Regions from separate parts of the Paenibacillus sp. FSL R7-0340 genome, predicted to be linked through region 3. Evidence: riboswitches for the same ligand, from Rfam matches in the RefSeq annotation. Region 3 holds a riboswitch; each other region holds the start of a gene.
What was found. Region 3 has a riboswitch for glycine ahead of MKX59_RS06875 (alanine/glycine:cation symporter family protein). Riboswitches for the same ligand answer to the same signal wherever they lie in the genome.
Positions count from the first base shown of each region.

Region 1 (4,870 bases), on a different contig from region 3:
CCTTTAAAAAGGACCTCTCCCTCTACACGCGTGCGTTCCATGTCATGCAGTTGTGCGATCGAAAGCGCCAGCGCGCTTTTGCCACAGCCGGATTCTCCGACTACAGCCAGCACTTCATTGGGGTTGACCGTCAGATCCAGATGGTCGACTGCGGGGTGATATTGATCATTGATGCGAAAAGATACGGATAATCCTTTAATTTCAAACACGGGTCCGGTATTCAATGCGCGCTTCCTCCATTCTCCATGGTCTTGTCCCGCTTATTCTCACCATGTTTGATGTTTAAAACCTCTCATGAACATTACATACCGTTTTTGTCGGAATAATTTGAATACATCCTATCACCAGTATATGGATATATCAATTAAGATTATGCTATCAACATCATTTAAAAAATCAATGATCCAGCAGTAGCGCGGTCTTTCTGGAACAAAATGTAATGAAATAACCAACCACAGGTTAATTTTCATCACAAAAAAAGTCGCCTGATCCCTCTGCAGGGATCAAACGACTAACTAATACCAGCTCACATTGAGCTTCTGGCGATAATTACGAAGCCGCTCCATAGGAGCCAGACTTGAACGTTCTAGGATCGTACCATTTGTAGCCTGCTGCTGGAGCAGACCAAGGCTCAGGCTGCGGTTCTGTGGAAGCCGCAGGCTCCTCAAATGGTAGAAGCTTCGTTGGCTGATCCAGAGTCAAACCTGCCACATCAGACAATTTCGTGTAGTCCTGCTTCCATGCAAGCCATTGAACCGTCTGCACCAGGAAGGTGGAATCATCCACTTCTTTAAAACCATCATATGTCTTCTTCGACTGTCCGTTTTCCTCACGCACATATTTCGGTGTAGCATCTTCTACAGGGGAAGAATCACCGATGAACGCTGCCTTGCCTTGACCTACCTTGGAAATAGCAGCATAAGGTCCTTCCGCACGGCCCCCGCCGTTATAAACTCCCTGGTCTACCGCATTACCCCATTTTTTCGTGCCTGAAGGGATATAAGCAATGCCTTTAGCCTTGGTAGGATCAATAATAGCCAGCGTAGATCCTGCATGCATTGCAATCGAGCGCACACCCTTGGTAATGCCGAAAGATTGATCTGCGGCTACAATGTCGGTAGCATTCACATCACCCAGCGCATTGTAACGGAAACGAACGCCAAAGTTGGCCGCCAGCCAATCGGAGCTTGTTAATCCTTGCATCGCCGGTGATGCAGCTTCTTCTGCAGTCATGCCCTTGGCCGGATTAGTATAGGCTCCACGACGGTAACCATTCATAACCTCGGAGGAATCCCAACGGTTTTTGTTACGGTCCGCATTATAATGATCGGAGATGAAGAAGACGCTCCCCCCGCTATTCACGTATTGCAGCAGTGCAGCCTGCTCGGATGCCTTAAAGGCAACATTCGCTTCACCAATAATGAACACATCATATTGGCGCAACTTATCATATGTTATAGCCTGCTCTCCATAAGTAAAAGGAATGGGACGATTCAATTGGTCTACCGTAAAGCCTACATTACGCAGTCCATTGGCAAAGTCGGAGAAGGCGCCTTCAATGACCCAATCTGCTGCACCAGCGGTCTGTGCGTGCGTATTATCGAACAGCACCTTTTTGCCTTTTCCATCCGGCAGTGTAGTACCGGGTTGACCCGGGTTGCCAGGTTCGCCTGGTTCCCCCGGCTCGCTTCCGCTCACCAGTTCAACAGCGCTTGGGCTTTTCACTCCACCAAAATTATTGTAGGCGCCGAGTGTACCCGTCACACGAATTTTGCTGCCGATCAGCTCAGGATGGCCTGATAGCCCATATTGCCCTCTGTACGCTGAAGTCAGCTGTACATCCAACAGATTAGACGTATTACGTTCATTTGCCTGATCGGCAATCAGTACGTTAAAATCATTCGCGAACGGGGAAGAAAAGTTAGCCGTTTTCGATCCGGTAGCATGTCCGACGATGTAACCTTCCACCGTCACCGTACCTCCACTGCTTTGGCGCTGAAGTGCTTCGGCTACTGTCAATGCTCCCTCCGCCTTGACCTGACCGAATGGAACAAAGATCCCAATCAGCAGTGATACGATCGCTGCTAGATGCAACATCCCTTTTAAGCGTGAACCTGTGAATCGCAAGCCTTTTACCATACGTCAATATCCCTCCTATGATTTCCATAAATATACTTGTCCTTTATCAGATTAGCCGCCAATCTTCTAATTCCTTCCTGGTTTCATCCATAATTATGTAAATTTTAATCTTTTTTATTGGAAACGCACCTGTTTATGTAAAAATTAAACCTGTGATTGACACCGAGCACGGCATACATTACGCTAAGAAAGACATGTAGAACGGTATACGCGAATGAAGATGACGGGAGAGTCTGTCCAGGGAGCCTACGCTCTGGCGGCACCGAAGGAGCAAGACGCCAGCACCCGGCTGGCGGATAATCTCTCAGGTCCATGTATCGTCATCTGACGCAACTCTGGAGAGAGCGCAAGCCACCCAAGGGGTAAGGCGGTAAGAACACCGCACGAAACTCTCAGGTAACGAGGACAGAGATAAGGGAAACTTCCTTATCCTGTCCTTTTTTGTGCTCACATTGTGCGTCAGCATTAGGAACCGTCATAACCGCGCAAAGACGCGGAAATACCATATAGTATGGTATTAGAACATACAGGGGGCCACACCATGCGTTTCAAAGATGTATTTTCTATTATCGGTCCGGCCATGACCGGACCTTCCAGTTCACACACCGCAGGCGCGGTGCGGCTCGCACGCGTTGCCCGGCACTGGCTCGGGACGCAGCCTGACCGTGCCCGCATGACGCTGTACGGCTCCTTTGCCGACACGTATAAAGGACACGGTACAGACCTGGCGCTCATCGCAGGGCTGCTTAATTACGATACGGACGATCACCGGATTCCGGATGCCGAGCAATGGGCAGAGCAAGCCGGGATGGCCGTGGAATTCGCCGTCAGCGGACTCCCCGCGCCACATCCGAACACTGTCCGTTTCGAGCTGTGGAAGGGCGAGGATCAGCGCACACTGTTGGGCTCCTCCATCGGCGGCGGCAGCATCCATGTCCAGCAGCTCAACGAATTCCGGGTCAATCTGACCGGGGAGCTGCCTACGCTGGTGCTTCTCCACTCGGATAAGCCCGGTACATTGGGCGCGATAACTTCAGCGCTGGGCGCGGCCCACATTAACATTGCCTATATGCACGTAGATCGCAAAGGCCGGGATGGTGAAGCACTCACCGCCATTGAAACGGACAGTTCTGCTCCAGCTGAACTGATTGCGGAACTGCGTTCTTTACCTCATATGTATGAAATTAAGATGATTAATTTGAAAAAAGGAGCTGAATCCGATGCGGTTTAGCCATCTGCATGAAATCAGCGCTTTATGCGCTGAAGAATCCACCACAATTGGCCGTTTGATGATTCAAGAGCAGGTACAAGAGACGAATACAACGGAGGAAGAAATCTTTCGCCAAATGTCTGATTATTATGAAGTCATGAAGGAAGCCGTTCATCGCGGTCAGACACAAGACACCGTATCCCGCAGTGGATTGACGGGCGGTGACGGCAAGCGCCTAGCCGAGTATCTGCGGTCAGGGGAAACCTGCTCCGGCGATGCCTCCGCGCTGGCCATGGCTTATGCCCTCTCTGTGTCGGAGGTAAATGCATCCATGGGTCGTATTGTCGCCACGCCTACCGCAGGCTCATGTGGGGTTATCCCTGGTGTGTTCATCAGTGCGCAGGAGCGGTTCGGCTGGGATGATGAGCATATGGTGAAAGGCCTGTTCGCCGCTGGAGCCATTGGCTACGTGATCGCCAACAACTCCTTCATTTCTGGCGCGGAGGGAGGCTGTCAGGCTGAGATTGGTTCAGCTATCGGGATGGCTGCTGGCGCTATGGTCGAGCTGCGTGGTGGTACGCCTGAACAGGCTGTTCACGCCGTGGGCCTCGCTCTTAAGAACACGCTCGGCCTGATTTGCGATCCCGTCGCCGGACTCGTGGAGATTCCGTGCATCGTGCGCAACGGGCTGGGAGCCGTGACTGCGCTTGCCGCAGCGGATATGGCTTTGGCGGGTGTGCGCAGCGCTATTCCGTCTGACGAAGTCATTGACGTGATGCTTGAAGTCGGCAGTGCGATGCCGTCGAAGCACCGCGAGACCGCCAAAGGCGGCTTGGCCCAGACGCCGACTGGCAAGCGTTTGACTGAATCACTTACACGCAACACACCGACCAAGAAGGATAAGTCATAATCTATAAGAGGTAGCCTCCTTAAAAAAAAGAGCAAGCATGTCGTCCTTGGACGTATGCTTGCTCTCTTTTTTACTGAACGGTTACCTGTATCTTCGTCATTTTACCTGCATATTTCACAGTAATTACTGCTTTGCCCTTGCCCTGTGCCTTAATGTTACCGTCTTTGACGGTCGCAACAACAATTCTGGACGAGGACCAGACAGCCGGTTTGGAAACATCCTTCTCCGACTCATCCTTATACGTGGCTGTAGCCGTAACCTTGGCCAGCTGTCCTGCCTTCAAATTCAAAGCAACTTCGTCTGTTTGCAGATATTTAAGCGTATCAACATCCACGGGTACGCTGATTACCTTCCCGCCAAACTTCGCCTGAATGTTAGCTTTACCGTAGCTAACCGCAGTAACCTGACCCTTTTTAACAGTGGCTACCTTATAATTAGACGTTTTCCATTCAGCTTGGGCCGTAACGTCCTTTTCTTTACCATCACTCGATTTAACCACAATCGCGATGGTTTTTTGATCTCCGGATTTAAGTGACAACGCGATTGCATCCGCTTCAATCTTTTGCGCTACGTCCACTTCTACCGTAAACGTAATGTTTTGCTTGCCATAT
Region 1 covers NZ_JBBOBY010000002.1:14,226-19,095, reverse strand. Annotated here, with positions in the region: gene MKX59_RS22960 (ABC transporter ATP-binding protein) at 1-224, opposite strand, end outside; gene MKX59_RS22955 (DUF6359 domain-containing protein) at 550-2,139, opposite strand; glycine riboswitch at 2,354-2,469, shown strand; gene sdaAB (L-serine ammonia-lyase, iron-sulfur-dependent subunit beta) at 2,681-3,370, shown strand; gene sdaAA (L-serine ammonia-lyase, iron-sulfur-dependent, subunit alpha) at 3,360-4,259, shown strand; gene MKX59_RS22940 (Ig-like domain-containing protein) at 4,330-4,870, opposite strand, start outside.
Region 1: another riboswitch for glycine. It lies ahead of sdaAB (L-serine ammonia-lyase, iron-sulfur-dependent subunit beta); the one in region 3 lies ahead of MKX59_RS06875 (alanine/glycine:cation symporter family protein).

Region 2 (4,870 bases), 170 kb from region 3:
TAATGCCGAATAACGTCTACTTCGTATACCTCGGGTAATGCCGCAGGTTCGCTGCGCAGCGCATAATCTGGCAAAAGCTCTGCCACCGGGCGACGGGGAACGTCGCACTCGGGAAGGGAATAGGCGATGCGACCCGGACGGCTCAATTCAAAGATGAGCGCTTGATCGTGTTCCTTCAACAGCCCTTGTTTCTGATCCTGTCCGGTGTGTGTCATAGCAATCCCCCCAAGGTGTGTACAAATTGGTCAATCTCTTCTTTGGTTCTTTGCTCCGTCACGGCAATCAACATGTGACCAGCAAGTTCCTCATAGTCCCGGCCCAAATCGTAGCCAGCGATAAATCCAGCAGCTAGCAGCTCGGCCTGGAGTTTGCTCATATCCGTACCCTCAGGCAGTCTAAGGGCAAACTCGTTAAAGGTCGGTGCGTTAAACGAGGCAGTTACGCCCTTCAAGCTCAGCAATTGCTCTAAAGCATAACGGCTTTTATGCAAATTTAGCTCGGCTACTTCCTTGATCCCCTGTCTACCCATGACAGACAAGTATACAGATGCAGATAAAGCTAGCAACGCTTGGTTGGAGCAAATGTTAGAGGTGGCCTTTTCGCGGCGGATATGCTGTTCCCGCGCTTGCAAGGTCAGCACGAAGCCGCGTTTACCGTTGCGGTCTGTGGTCTGACCCACAATACGGCCGGGGATACGGCGCATATGTGCCTGAGAAACGGCAAAGTATCCACAGGTCGGACCGCCGAGAGAAGAGGAGATGCCAAGTGGCTGTGCGTCTCCTACCACAATATCCGCGCCCTGTTTGCCGGGTGTTTCCAGCAAGCCAAGTGCTAGTGGATTGGCACTGACGACCAAAAGACCTTTGTGCGCATGGATGAGGTCAGCCATCGGCTTCAGGTTTTCCACGGCTCCGAAAAAGTTGGGGCTTTGGACCAAAACAGCCGCGGTCTGTTCCGATACGGCTGCCGCTAGCGCATCAGCATCCGTTACGCCGTCCGAACAGCCGATCTCCACGATGTCCAAATCCAATCCGCGTGCATAGGCTGCCAATACCTGACGTGCCTCCGGATGGACGGACCTTGATACGATAAGCTGTTTACGGCGGGTAGCTGCGGCGGACAGTGAGCCCGCTTCCGCCAGTGCAGTCGCTCCGTCGTACATGCTGGCATTAGCTACAGCCATGCCCGTCAATTCGCAAATATACGACTGAAACTCGAAAATGGCTTGTAGCTCGCCTTGGCTTACTTCCGGCTGATAGGGGGTGTAGGCTGTATAGAATTCCGAGCGTGAAGTGATGTGCTGGATGACGGACGGAATATGATGATCATAAATTCCTGCGCCAAGGAAGCTGGCATGTGTGTCTGTATTGGCGTTGTGTCCGGCCAGCTCGGCCAAGTGGCGGGTTAAGGCTTTCTCATCGAGTCGAGAAGAGAGAGGCAGTTCCCCTTGATATCGAATGGCCTCTGGAATGTCACTGAATAAATCATCAATAGATGATACACCCACCACACGCAGCATTTCGGTTTGATCCTGTTCAGTCATAGGGAGATAACGATGCTGCTTCATAGGTTCTGACTCCTTTCGAAAAGCAAGATTTTAGATCGTAAATTAGCTAATAAAAAAGTGTGTGAGATGAAAAACCCAGAAGTTCATATCTGACATATTTGCTTTATAGAAATAAAAAGAGTTTAAGATCAGCGCGGGCGTTTATAAAAGGGTGTTGCCACCACCTCGGCACGCAGGCGTTTGCCACGAATCTCAACCTCCAACGGTGTGGAGAGGGCGCTAAAACGACTGTCCACCAAGGCGAGGCCCAGATTACGCTTCAAGGTGGGCGACTGAGTCCCCGTTGTGACCTCACCAATGTGTTGTCCTTCTGCGAATACCGGGTAATGGGCGCGTGGGATACCGCGATCAATCATTTCCAGCCCGATCAATTTGCGAGGAATCCCTTGTTCTTTCTGACGTTGCAGTGCTTCTCTACCGATAAAATCTCCTTTATTCAGCTTGACGAAGAAACCTAGACCAGCTTCGAGTGGTGAAATCGTGGCAGATAACTCCTGACCATATAGCGGCAACCGTGCCTCAAAGCGTAGTGTATCCCGAGCACCAAGTCCAGCGGGAATCAGCCCATACGACTCACCGGAACGAAGCAAACCCTCCCATACGGCTGGTGCTTCCGCAGCAGGTATATAAAATTCAAAACCGTCTTCGCCCGTATATCCGGTTCGTGAGACCAGTGCTTTTGCTCCGAACAATGGCACATTCTCATGGAAGCGGAAAGATGCCAGATTCGTAATGTCCGTATCTGCCACGGCTGCGGCAATACGTGCTGCCTCCGGTCCTTGCAACGCTAGCAATGCTATCGCATCAGACACATTCTCCATGTGAACGGATGCAGGCATATGGCGAATTAGCCAATCCCAATCCTTATCGATGTTGGATGCGTTCACAACGAGCATGTAGCGTTCCGGTCCTTTGCAGTAAACAAGTAGGTCGTCTACTACCCCTCCATCGGGGTAACACAGGAGTGAATATTGTGCCTGACCTGGTTCCAACTGGCTGACATCATTCGTGGTCACCCTTTGCAGAAAAGCTTCGGCCTCTTTGCCTTCAACCAAAAATTCGCCCATATGCGATACATCGAATAAACCCGCACGTTGCCGGACGGCCTCATGCTCCTTTTGAATGCCGCTAAACTGAACCGGGAGCTCCCAGCCGCCAAAGTCAATACAACGAACCCCAGACTGCGTCCCGTAGGACGAATATAGCGGTGTTTTTCGCAAATTAGTCATTATTCCACTCCTATCCGGTGTGATCGGCTAAACAAAAAAGACAGGCCGAAAAAAACGTATAGACGGCAGTCTACACTCTTTTTTTCAGCTCTGTCCTTGATACCAGAAAGTTACCCCGGTATGTACCGGGTTTCCCCTTGGGTGATCCGCTCCAATAGCGAATGCTCTCCAGAGATGCGTCCGGCAGAGGTCCTTTTGCCTGAGAGATTCACCTGCAATGCAGGTTTACTCCTTCGGCGCTACCTTCGGGATCAACGGTATATTACCTGGCTTTGCAGATAACAACCTGATCCGATTCGCGTGCACTTATGTCTCACAAGCGGCAACAGCTATGCGAATCTTTTTGGCAGTCTCTCCCTCCGCGTTCATCCGCGTTTGCAGTTGTCGGGGTGTTTCCCAAAGCATTTGCTATAACCCATTAATACGCAAATTCATTCAAAATGTCAATAAAAATGTCATCAAAAACAATAGAAAAAACATTTAATATATAAATAAGGATATGTAAGCGTTTGTTATAAGCTATCATATTTTTATATAGTACGCTATATGAGGTGATATGAAGTATTTTTGTTAGTATTATTGACATGAGTGTTCTTGTTGTCATAATCTTAACCTGTCTAGTACAGGTGAGCAAAAGCGATTTTATTCATATGGAAGTGAGGGGAACAGAATGGGTGAAGTAAAGCAGCAACTTTGGTATACAGACGAACATGAGTGGGTTCAGCGGACAGAGAATGGAACGGTACGAATTGGTATTACAGACTTTGCACAGCATCAACTGGGTGATATTGTTTTTGTAGAATTACCTGAGGCGGGAGCAACGATTGAGCAGGGAGCGGAGATCGGTACGATTGAATCGGTGAAGACAGTATCCGACCTTTTTGCTCCGGTGACGGGAACCATACTAAAAGTGAATGAAACGCTGGAAAGTACACCTGAGCTAGTGAATGAATCTCCCTATGAAAAAGGTTGGATGATCGAAGTAGAGATGGATAAAGATGTGGAGGAAGCCTTGGGCAAGCTACTGTCTGCGGATCAGTATGAGCAGTTGATTTCCGACGAGCAATAATGGAGCATTGTAGTATGGAGTAAGAGGGTTATTTGTCTGCTCGATTTTTGTATAAAATAGTCGCTATGATTTGACGTAGCGGCTATTTTTTTGTCTTTTTGCAAACGTAATTACGTGTTTTATTCTGATTTAGAGGGTTGTCCCCATATAAGAATCATACATAATCCAGCACGGTTTTTCGACTAATTTCTATAGCTACAGGTCATATTAAGAAGAATTATGCAGGTATAATACCTTCCCGGATAATTTAAATTTAAATGTTGTCATCAACGTTCATGACGAAAGTACGTTTTCATTTCGTTGATGAAGATAGCGCTGTCATTTAGTATGAATTTTAAGAAAAGGTAGTGATGCTTACCTACAAGGAGGATTTGAATATGAGTACATTGGACGCAAAGCCAAGTTCAAAAGGAGGCACTCGTGTCGCCGTACAGCGTTTTGGCCGTTTTCTTAGCGGTATGGTTATGCCCAATATGGGAGCATTTATTGCGTGGGGGCTGATTACGGCACTCTTTATTCCGACCGGATGGTTCCCGAATGAAGGTTTTGCACAATTGGTTGACCCGATGAAAAATTATTTGTTGCCGTTACTGATCGGTTATACAGGGGGCACGATGATTCACGGACAGCGTGGAGGTGTGATTGGTGCCATTATGACGATGGGTGTCATAGTGGGAGCCGATATCCCGATGTTCCTGGGCGCGATGGTAGCTGGTCCGCTGGCTGCGTGGATATTGAAGAAGTTCGACAAGGCCATTGAAGGCAAAGTCAGATCAGGCTTTGAAATGCTGGTCAATAACTTTTCGGCCGGAATTATCGGTGCCATTCTAGCGCTGCTTGCCCATGTGGCGATTGGCCCGATTGTACAAATGATCAGTCAAGTGTTGTCGGCAGGGGTACAGTTCCTCGTGAACGCAGGGCTATTGCCGCTTGTCAACCTCATTATTGAGCCCGGAAAAGTATTATTTTTAAACAACGCGCTGAATCACGGAGTATTGAGTCCGA
Region 2 covers NZ_JBBOBY010000001.1:1,706,370-1,711,239, forward strand. Annotated here, with positions in the region: gene gcvPB (aminomethyl-transferring glycine dehydrogenase subunit GcvPB) at 1-215, opposite strand, end outside; gene gcvPA (aminomethyl-transferring glycine dehydrogenase subunit GcvPA) at 212-1,567, opposite strand; gene gcvT (glycine cleavage system aminomethyltransferase GcvT) at 1,696-2,796, opposite strand; glycine riboswitch at 2,974-3,072, opposite strand; gene gcvH (glycine cleavage system protein GcvH) at 3,467-3,865, shown strand; gene MKX59_RS07670 (PTS mannitol transporter subunit IICB) at 4,243-4,870, shown strand, end outside.
Region 2: another riboswitch for glycine. It lies ahead of gcvT (glycine cleavage system aminomethyltransferase GcvT); the one in region 3 lies ahead of MKX59_RS06875 (alanine/glycine:cation symporter family protein).

Region 3 (4,870 bases):
TTATTATTTTATTTCTTTTCATTAGCCGCCAGTTTATTTCCGATCTTGCCGCCGGAGCGGTCAAAGATTAGATTTACTTGAATTCCCTTATTCATTTCATGTATAATGGTTAATCGTCATTTCAAATAGCTTACATGATGAAGTTAGGTATCCAACAGGCAATCAGGTTAAGCGATTTACGATTTGAACATGAACAATGAAGAACTGAGGGAAACTTACCAGATGAACAAATTCACATATTATAACCCCACCAAATTAATTTTTGGAGACAATCAAATTGAAGAACTCCAGCAGGAACTGCTGAATTACGGCAAAAACATTTTGCTGGTATATGGAGGCGGAAGTGTCAAACGAAATGGTCTATATGACCAGGTATTAAACGCGTTAGAACCGCTACATCTGAACATTCATGAATTGTCCGGCGTAGAACCGAATCCGCGCTTGTCCACCGTTAAGAAGGGTATCGACATTTGCCGAAATGAAAAAATCGACTTCTTACTTGCTGTAGGCGGTGGAAGCGTTATTGATTGCACCAAAGCCATCGCAGCAGGGGCTGAATATGACGGCGATGTGTGGGATATTATCAACAAAAAGCACATGCCGACCCAGGCTCTGCCATTCGGCACCATCCTCACACTCGCCGCCACCGGTTCAGAAATGAATCCGGATTCTGTTATCACCAACTGGGAAACGAACGAAAAATACGTATGGGGCAGCGCGGTAACGCATCCGAAATTCTCGATTCTGGACCCAAAAAACACCTTCTCTGTGCCACGTGATCAGACGGTATATGGCATGGTGGATATGATGAGCCATGTGTTTGAACAATATTTTCACAATGTTAAAAATACACCGTTGCAAGATCGTATGTGCTTTTCCGTGTTGCAAACCGTGATCGAAACTGCACCTAAGCTGCTGGAGGATTTGCACAACTACGAGCATCGTGAAACGATTTTATATGCCGGAACGATTGCCCTTAACGGAACACTACAAATGGGCTACTTCGGGGACTGGGCTTCGCATACGATTGAACATGCATTATCCGCTGTATATGATATTCCTCATGCTGGCGGTCTGGCGATCCTGTTCCCCAACTGGATGAGACATACGGTGGATCAGGATGCTGCACGCATGAAGCGGCTGATGCTCAGCATGTTTGATTTAGATACCACTGGTAAAACGGATAAGGAAATTGCTTTGGAGGGGATTGATCGCCTGAGTGCATTCTGGACAAGTCTCGGTGCCCCTTCCACCCTGGCCGATTACAATATTAATGATGAGCAATTGGAAAAAGTCGCAAACATTGCAGCCCGTGAAATGGAATACGGAGGCTTCGGTAATTATAAAAAGCTGAACCAAGAAGATATTTCAGCTATTTTGCACGCATCGTTATAACATTCAAAAGGGAGTGTCCTCAAGCCTGTGATGACTGAGGGCACTCCCTTTTGGAATTTATGAATTAACCGTTTGTCCTTTTTCTTCTACTTGGATAGCTGCCCCTACACTGGCACCTGCAAGAATGCCCTTTTTCTTACTAGAATTCAGAGAATCCATATAGGTTCGGGTTTCTGCGACTACAATTCCTGATAAGCCGAGCAGGGCAATCAGGTTCGGGAAAGCCATCATTGCGTTAAAGATATCTGCCAGCAGCCAAATCGCATCCAGTTTAATGAACGCGCCCCCGGCAACCAGTAGGATGAACAGATAGCGGTATGGCTTAATCCACTTGACCCCAAGCAAATATTCAACACAGCGTTCCCCGTAATAGTTCCAGCCGAGCATGGTGGTGAACGCAAACATAATCAGAATGATTGTGAGCAGTTCTGCCCCCAGCGGGAATGCGCTGGAAAATGCTTGCTGAGTCATCAGGCCCGCATCGGTAGGCCCGCTCCACACACCACTAACCAGTAGCGTCAACCCGGTCATCACACAAATAACCATCGTATCAATAAACACGCCTGTCATGGAAATTAGCCCTTGCTCCGCAGGCCATTTGGTTTTGGCAGCTGCGGCTGCAATCGGTGCGCTTCCCAATCCGGCCTCATTGGCAAAAATACCTCTGGCTACCCCACTTCGCATCGCCAGCATAATCGTAGCTCCGGCAAATCCGCCCGTTGCAGATGTAGTTGAAAATGCCGAATGGAGCACCAGCGCAATTGCGGCAGGTAGTTGGTCAGCAAACCGAATCAGTACGATGAGACAGATCAGTACGTACAAGCCTGTTTTAAAAGGAACGACCTTCGTCGATACCTTGGCAATGCTTTTGAGTCCTCCAATAGTAACAAGTCCTGTAAGGATAGCAATAATCAGTGCCGTTACAATGGGCGGAACGCCAAAACTGTTTTCGGTCGAAGATACAATCGCTTTGACCTGCGGAAACGTTCCAATCCCGAACAACGCTACCAGCATGCCCGAAAAAGCAAACAGCATCGCCAGCGGTTTAAAACGGCGTCCCAGACCTTTCTCAATATAATACATCGGGCCGCCGGAAAATTGCCCATTCCGATCCTTCACCCGGTATTTTACCGCAAGTACACCTTCCGCATATTTCGTCGCCATCCCAAAAAAGGCTGCAACGACCATCCAGAACAAGGCACCCGGCCCGCCCAGCTTAATGGCTGTCGCTACGCCGACAATACTTCCTGTGCCAACTGTAGCCGCCAACGCTGTACTCAAAGCCGCAAAACTACTTACATCCCCGCTGCCTTCATTCGGGGCCTTACCGATCAGCTTGATCGCCAGGGGCAGGCGGAATACCTGCAGCATCTTCAAACGTATGGTCAGCCACAACCCCGTTCCCATGACAAGAATGATGAGAGGCGCCCCCCATATCCAACTGCTAATCGCTTCTAACACATGTACCAAATTCATTTCAACCCGCTCCTCCAGCATATTAGAAAACAAAAAAGAGTCAAATCCGCTGATTCGACTCCTGGAGAGGTTAAAGGCACGAAAAAATACAACCATCTTGCGCAGGTTTCTGCCTCTAATAGCTTATAAAAAAGCCTAGGGCATTCCCTGTCACAGGTTATTCGCGTCTCTGTCCTTTTGCCTGAGAGTTTAAGCAGATGTTCTCTGCGGTGCACCTTCGGCGCCCAATTAAGGGTCTCTCCAGAGTTCTGTCCGTTTACGGTCCCCGCTTGTTGCTGTAATCAGCCTAAGCACCTGAGAGTTTTGCCCCTTCGGTCGGAACTTTCGTTCCATCTCCCGCAAACATCAACCAGACATATGAAATTTTTATTTATTATACAGAAAACTTTCAGCTTATTACAAGTGAAAAGTTTGTGAAGCCCTCTGAAACATTATTATTATGTCTATCAAAAAAAGCGGGTACAGCAGATTGCATCCTTAGGATGTCCTCTGCTATACCCGCCCGAGAAAATTTGGAATTACAATTCTTCACCATTGGTTGCTATCACATTTTTATACCAGTTAAATGAGTCCTTTTTGGAGCGTTTGAGCGTTCCGTTACCGTCATCATCCAGATCAACGTAAATAAATCCGTAGCGCTTGGACATTTCGGAAGTAGACATGCTCACAAGGTCGATAGGACCCCAGCTGGTGTAACCAATCAGATCAACACCGTCGGCAATCGCTTCCTTCATTTGGGCAATATGCTGACGCAAGTAATCAATGCGATACGTATCATGCACAGAGCCGTCTTCTTCCACCTTATCATACGCACCCAAACCATTTTCCACGATGAACAGCGGCTTTTGGTAGCGGTCATAAAACGTGTTCAGCGTAACACGCAGGCCGATCGGATCAATTTGCCATCCCCAGTCAGAGGACTGTAAATATGGATTTTTCACGCCGCCAATCAGGTTTCCTGCTGCTTTCTCGCCTTCTGGACCTGCAGATACGGTCAAGGTCATGTAGTAGCTGAATGAGATATAATCGACCGTGTTATTTTTTAAAATTTCGGCATCGCCTGGTTCTGTGTGTATAACAACATTATTTTCTTCAAAATAACGATCCATGTAGTTGGAATATTCCCCACGGGCATGCACATCCGTAAAGAACAGGTTCATCTGATTTTCATGCTGGGCTTTCAGTATATCCTGTGGGTTACACGTATGTGGGTAGCTTTCCAAACGAGCCAGCATACAGCCGATTTGAGAGCCCGGGATGATCTCATGTCCTCGTTTTGTCGCCAGTGCACTAGCTACAAATTGATGATGCAGTGCTTGGTATATCGCTTGCTGCTTGTTTTCTACGCGGTCAATGACCACCCCGCCACCAGTAAACGGACTCATGGTCATTACATTGATTTCATTAAAAGTCAGCCAGTATTTTACTTTATCCTTATAACGCGTGAACACAGTTTCGGCATAATTTACGTAGTGCTGTATAACTTCACGACCCAGCCAGCCATTATACTTCTGAGTCAAACCCAGCGGTGTCTCATAATGTGACAATGTTACCAGCGGTTCAATACCATATTTGCGCAGCTCATCAAATACATTATCGTAGAATTGCAGTCCCGCTTCATTCGGCTCGGCATCATAGCCATTCGGGAAAATCCGCGACCAGTTGATGGACATACGAAATACCTTAAAGCCCATTTCCGCGAACAATGCAATATCTTCTTTGTAGTGGTGGAAGAAGTCCACACCTTCACGTTTTGGAAAACGGGCATTGACTTTGCCTGCCAAAATGTCTTCGAGTCGCTCGGACGAAATCTCCATAGCATGATCGTTCTTGCGCTCTGCTTTGGGTACATAGGCAACCATGTCCGCACTGGACAATCCTTTTCCATCTACGTCAAAAGCACCTTCCAATTGGTTGGCTGCGGTTGCCCCGCCCCACAAGAAGTTTTTCGGAAATCCTTTTAGCGTCTTCGTCATGGTATAAAAACCTCTTTCCGTAT
Region 3 covers NZ_JBBOBY010000001.1:1,534,243-1,539,112, reverse strand. Annotated here, with positions in the region: gene MKX59_RS06885 (carbohydrate ABC transporter permease) at 1-71, shown strand, start outside; gene MKX59_RS06880 (iron-containing alcohol dehydrogenase) at 223-1,395, shown strand; gene MKX59_RS06875 (alanine/glycine:cation symporter family protein) at 1,453-2,871, opposite strand; glycine riboswitch at 3,031-3,125, opposite strand; glycine riboswitch at 3,144-3,220, opposite strand; gene MKX59_RS06870 (glycoside hydrolase family 1 protein) at 3,390-4,847, opposite strand.